2 regions of the Psychrobacillus sp. NPDC096389 genome follow, and region 2 is predicted to be linked to the other one. Evidence: riboswitches for the same ligand, from Rfam matches in the RefSeq annotation. Region 2 holds a riboswitch; the other holds the start of a gene.

Evidence for each region. Region 2 has a riboswitch for cobalamin ahead of metE (5-methyltetrahydropteroyltriglutamate--homocysteine S-methyltransferase). Riboswitches for the same ligand answer to the same signal wherever they lie in the genome.
Region 1: linked by a shared signal. The riboswitch ahead of ACIQ38_RS15660 (ribonucleoside-diphosphate reductase subunit alpha) and the one ahead of metE (5-methyltetrahydropteroyltriglutamate--homocysteine S-methyltransferase) in region 2 are both predicted to bind cobalamin.

What each region holds. Positions count from the first base shown of each region.
Region 1 covers NZ_JBIWFB010000006.1:146,170-149,369, reverse strand. Annotated here, with positions in the region: gene ACIQ38_RS15660 (ribonucleoside-diphosphate reductase subunit alpha) at 1-1,239, opposite strand, end outside; cobalamin riboswitch at 1,437-1,614, opposite strand; gene ACIQ38_RS15655 (undecaprenyl-diphosphate phosphatase) at 1,765-2,592, opposite strand; gene ACIQ38_RS15650 (DedA family protein) at 2,602-3,200, opposite strand, start outside.
Region 2 covers NZ_JBIWFB010000008.1:161,674-164,873, reverse strand. Annotated here, with positions in the region: gene metE (5-methyltetrahydropteroyltriglutamate--homocysteine S-methyltransferase) at 1-1,979, opposite strand, end outside; cobalamin riboswitch at 2,209-2,388, opposite strand; SAM riboswitch class I at 2,471-2,577, opposite strand; gene ACIQ38_RS18085 (3-ketoacyl-ACP reductase) at 2,670-3,200, opposite strand, start outside.

The DNA.
Region 1 (3,200 bases), on a different contig from region 2:
GAACGGTACACCGGTTTCTAGTTGAGAGCGCATAATACGTTTCATCAAGTCGATTGCAGGAACCGTTTCACGAGATAGACGACTGTCATTCACGCATTCCTCGTACTTTTGGCGGAATGAACCTTCCCCGCGTTTTTCATCATAGAAGTCTTCCAATGAATAACCTTTTAACTGACGTACTTCATGTGGGTCAAATAAATGCCATTCTTCCCGTGCATCTACCTTTTCCATAAATAAATCCGGTAAGCAAACACCTGTGAAAATATCGTGCGCACGAAGACGGTCATCTCCATTGTTTAAACGTAAATCTAAAAATGTGAAAATATCTTTATGCCAAACATCTAAGTAAACAGCAACCGCTCCTTGACGCTGACCAAGCTGATCTACACTCACTGCTGTGTTATTTAATTGTTTAATCCAAGGAAGTACACCACTGGATGCCCCTACAAATCCTCGAATCGAAGAACCACGGCTACGTACTTTCCCCATATACACACCAATCCCACCACCGAATTTGGACAGTGTTGCCACATCTGTGTTGCTGTCATATATTCCTTGCAAACTGTCGTCTACTGTGTCGATGAAGCAACTAGAAAGTTGTCCGTGCGGCTTTCCTGCATTTGAAAGTGTTGGGGTTGCTACAGTCATATACAAATTGCTCATTGCCCAATATGATTCTTGTATTTTCGCAAGACGAGATTCTTGCTCATCTTTCATTAATGTCATTGCAATCATCATCCAACGCTCTTGCGGAAGTTCCACGATGGAATTATCGAAGTCTTTTGCGACATAGCGATCTAGCAATGTTTTTAAGCCAATATAAGTGAATAAATTATCGCGGTTTGGAACAATTATTTCGGCTAATTGTTGTAGTTCTTCGGGTGAATAAGCTTCTGTAATGCGTTTGTCATAAAGTCCCTTAGAAACTAGCAATTGTACATTGCTTGCAAACTTACTGTAAACTCTATCTGCTGAAGTGCCTCTTATTTGAGCTACCTTTTCATATACGTCTGCTAAATGAATGCGGGCTGCAACAAATGTCCAGTATGGCTCTTGTTCGTCTAGAAAGCTTAGTGCTTCTAGCGACATCGATTTCGCCCATGCAGATGTCGTTCCTTCTGGATGTTTTGCTATCCATTTCTCATGTACTTTCACTAATGGAGCAATGTTCGTTTCTCCAAATTCATTTATTAGTTGGTGTAATAGTTCTTGTTTTGTAGTGTTTGATATCGTTGTCATATAAATTCCTCCTTAGTTATTTGGTCAATGAGTAGATATGTAGTCGTCAAATTTTGGAGACACAAAAAAGCGATGTCTCAAGCCTCTTCGGCTGAGTCATCGCTCAAAATTTAAAAGTAGGAAACAATAGAACCAATTCTTTAAAATGATTAAAAAGGTCCTTCGCCTCCACCTCTCAACCCCCGAAGAAAGTGTTGCTTCATACGATAAAAAAGGCAGGTCTACTGGCTCGTGTTTCATCCTTCTGCTGTCCTTCCCACGATCGCTCGCAGTGGTTAATTCAACAGTTGTCGACACTTACAGTTGCGGGGACAGCTTCGGTATTGCACCGAATTCCCTTTTAAACCATAAAGGTACCTAATTATCGTCAAAATACTATATGTTGTGTTTTATTTTCTAATATAGCCTAACATATTGTGTTTAGACTTGTACAGTGGAAAGAATCAATTGCATCCAAAGAATCATTTTAACAGTTATTTGACCAAATAAAAAGATGGACATCCGTAAAATGTCCACCTCTTTTCATTACATAAAAACGATAATTGCTAACACTGCCGCTAACACCAAACGGTATATAGCAAATGGCATTAATTTAATTCGCGAAATTAATTTTAAGAAAAATTTGATCGAAATTAAAGCAAATACAAATGCACTAATAAAACCTACTGCATAAAAGCCCATATCATTCATATTAATATGTTCCCAATTCTTCATAACAGACACTAAACTTGCCCCGGCCATAATTGGCACAGCCATGATGAAAGTAAAATCTGCTGCGGTTTTATGGCTCATTCCGAACAATACACCACCAGAAATCGTTGCACCTGAACGAGAGAATCCTGGCCATAATGATAGACATTGAACCAATCCCACTTTAAATGCTTGGGCATATGTAATTTGGTCCAAACTAACGATTTTCGGTTTTTTCGGTCCAAACTTATCCGCAACAATCATTAAAATAGACCCAGCTATAAGGCTAAAAATAACTGTCTTTACACCAAACAAATTATCATCAATAAAATCTTTAAGTGCGAATCCTAAAATAACAGCAGGGAGCATTCCAACAATTACATGTAATAAATTGAACTGTTTACTCGATTGCTCGCTATCTATTTTATACAATCCTACTAAACTAAATAATCGTTTCCACATAACTACGACTACCGCTAAAATCGATCCCAATTGTACAACGATCTTAAATGTATTTGCTGAATACATACCTAAAAACTCTTCTGTTTTTAGCCACATGTCATCCACAATAATCATATGACCTGTAGATGAAACAGGTGCAAACTCTGTCATACCTTCAACAAACCCTAATATTAATGCTCTTAATAATTCTAGAAATTCCATAAGATCTCCTTAGTCACGTTTTTTAAAATACCAAACAATAAATGCGATACCTACAACTGCTAAAATTGCATACACAATATTAGAGTAAATATCCATATACCCAACAATTTCATCCCAATTCTCCCCGACAGCTGCTCCAACTGAAACTAAAACCGTATTCCATATAAGTGTTCCTAGCGTCGTGAACAATAGAAACAGGCTAAACTTCATATTCGACATACCAGCGGGAATTGATATCAAACTTCTAACAAGCGGAACTAATCTTCCGAAAAATACCGCCCACACTCCGTATTTGTCGAACCAAGCATCTGCCTTATGAATATCTTTAATCGTTAGTCGTAAAATCTTCCCATACTTCTGCACTATTTTCTCTAAGCGCTCTACATCTAACAGTGTACCGATCCAATATAAAATAGCTGCTCCAATAACCGAACCAGCAGTCGACGCAACAATTATGCCAAACTTGGTCATCAATGTTGTTGTCGTCATAAATCCTCCAAGCGTTAAAATTACTTCTGAAGGAATTGGTGGGAAAATATTTTCTACTAATATTAGTAAAAATACACCCAGGTATCCAAACTGGTTCATCCAGTCTGCAATCCACGCTT
Region 2 (3,200 bases):
GCATCTAGGGCACTAATGGAATCGATTATACCGCTGAATTCTGAATAACACATATGTGTATGGATTTGCGTATCATTTTTTACTGAAGCAGTTGCCAGTTTAAATGCATATACGGCTGCATTTAAATAGTCGTCCCTTTTTTCAGGGTTTAATGGCAATCCTTCTCTTAATGCAGGTTCATCTACTTGAATCATGCCGATTCCATTCTTTTCAAGCTCCTCGATTTCCTGACGAAGTGCATATGCAATTTGGTTTAACACATCAAAACGAGGGATATCGTCACGTACAAATGACCAGTTCAAAATCGTTACAGGTCCTGTCAACATTCCTTTTACTGGCTTCGTCGTTAACGATTGGGCATAAACACTTTCCCTCACTGTAATTGGTTCACTGAACGCAACATCCCCCAAAATAAGTGGAGGTTTAACACAGCGCGAACCGTATGATTGAACCCAGCCAAATTGTGACACCGCAAAACCACCAAATTTTTCACCGAAGTATTCTACCATATCTGTTCTCTCAAATTCACCATGAACTAAAACGTCAATGCCAATTTCCTCTTGAATTTTAATCCATTTTTCAATCTGTTCATTAACAAATCGCTCATATGCTTGATCCGTTATTTCCCCTTTTCGCCATTTCGATCTAGTTTGTCTTACTTCAGGGGTTTGCGGCAAACTCCCGATTGTCGTTGTTGGGAGAAGAGGTAAGTTAAATCGTTGCTGTTGCTTTTTAATACGTTCAGCAAATGGTAATGCACGGTTCACATCTTGTTCTGTTAGTTTTTCAATACTTCCCTTCACTTTTGCGTTTTGTCTGTACTTGGAGTTATTTAAAATAGAAAGGGCATTTTTACTTTCTTCAAGTTCTGCTTCAATCACCTCAGTTCCTTCATGTACTCCTTTACTTAGCAGAACAATTTCAACAAGCTTTTCATCAGCGAATGCTAGCCCGCCTTTTATGATTGAATCTAGTCGCTCTTCTGATTTCGTACTGACCGGTACATGTAAAAGAGATGCAGAAGGTTGAACAATAAGCCGATCTTTTTCAACATATGCTTGAATTTCGTTTAGAAGTGCCACTTTTTTATCCAATTCTGCGCGCCATACATTTCGTCCATCAATGACACCTGCAAAAAGGATTTTGTCTTTAGGGAATCCATATTTCCGTAGCTGTTCAAGCGAATCTCCGTGCACAAAGTCCAGACCTAGTCCTTTCACTGGCAACTCAGCAACCGCTTCATAATCAGCAGCTTTTTCAAAATACGTTTGCAGGATAATATTGAGTCCTGGAACTGCCTCATGAATTGCAGTATAAACTTGTTTCACTTGCCCTATTTCTTCGCTAGACAATTTACTAGTCAAAATTGGCTCGTCAAGTTGCACCCACTTTGCTCCTGCCTCCGCAAGTTCTTTTAACACTTGAATATACAGTGGTGTAAGCTGTTGTAATAAAGAAGTGAAATTTTCTGTCCTTGCCAGTTTAATATAAGTAACTGGTCCCAAAATAACAGGTTTTCCATTAATACCTAGCTTCTCTTTTGCTTCTTTATAAAAAGTAAGTGGACGATTCTCTACTAATTGCGGTGTTACACCTTCAAGTTCTGGTACGATATAATGATAATTCGTATTGAACCATTTCGTCATTTCCGATGCTACTGCATCTTTATTTCCACGGGCAATTGCAAAATAAGTCTCCAAAGACACTTTTCCACCTGTATATGTAAAGCGCTTTGGAACAACTCCAAACATAACTGATGTATCGAGCACATGGTCATATAGTGAAAAGTCTCCTACCGGAATAAGATCGATTCCTAATTCTTTCTGTTTACGCAAATTCGCAAGACGTATTGCATCCGTCGTTGTTAACAGTTCCGCTTCTGAAATCTTACCGTTCCAAAAACTTTCTAACGCTCTTTTCCATTCACGCTTTTCACCAATTCTTGGATATCCAATATTTGAACTTTGTACGTTTACCATGCATATTCTCCCCTTTTAGTTTATGTTTTTAAATATGTAAACCTGTGAATCTCACTTTTTCAATCACCCCCTTTCCAGTTGGTAATGTAATGTAAACAAAAAAAGCGATGTCCCAGCCATCTTCGGCTGAGCCATCGCTCAAAATAAAAAGTAGGAAACAACAAGACTAATCCACCGATACGATGAAAATAGCCCCTCGCCCCCACCTCTCAACCCCCGAAGAAAGTGTTGCTTCATACGATAAAAGGCAGGTATACTGGCTCGTGTTTCATCCTTCTGCTGACCTTCCCACGATTGCTCGCAGTGGCTGTTTCAACAGTCGTCCACACTTACAGTTGCGGGGACAGCTTCGGTATTTCACCGAATTCCCTTTTAAACCGTAACGGTACCAATTTATCGTTAACATTTTATATACTGTGATTGTAAAGACAAAAAAGAGTCTGCTCCTGATAATTATTAAAGGAGCAGACTCTTCGTATGAATAAGTCTTTTCCTCATCTATCAAGTCTTTAATCGACTTGCTGGAATTAGCACCGTGCCATAACAGGCGGTTGCTGAGGTGTCATCGGGCCAGTCCCTAAACCTCTCTAGATAAGAAAAACTATTAAATTTTATTGTTGCTTACAACTCTACTTCATTATCTAATAATTTGCAATACTTTTTTCGAAAAGGATTTTTCCCTATTCGTATTTATGGATTAGTTGACCATAATCCAGCTGATTTAAGTAGGATTCTTGGATTCATTTTAAGCTGAGCGACCATAAAGTCTGCAAGATCTTCTGGCTGCATAACTTTTTCTGGATTGCCGTCTGTTAAGTTTAATTCGACCGCCATATCTGTTGCTACTGTACTTGGCGTTAATGTAACGACACGGACATTATGCTTTCTAACTTCTAGCATCAAGGATTCGCTCAAAGCAATTACTGCTGCTTTTGATGCACTATAAGCACTTGTTACTGGTGCTCCTTTTTGACCTGCTGTGGAGGAAATATTAATAATATCCCCTGTCTGTCTTTCAATCATTTCAGGTAATACAGCTCGCGTTACGTAATAAGTCCCCATGACATTTACTTGAATAATTTTTGCCCATTCTTCTGGATCTAGTTCAAGGAAATTACCAAATTTACTAATACCCGCACTGTTTACTAATATGTCGATAGAGCCAAGATCAGCTTTAATCTTGTCTACTGCTTCGTTTACAGATTCCATATCGGCAACGTC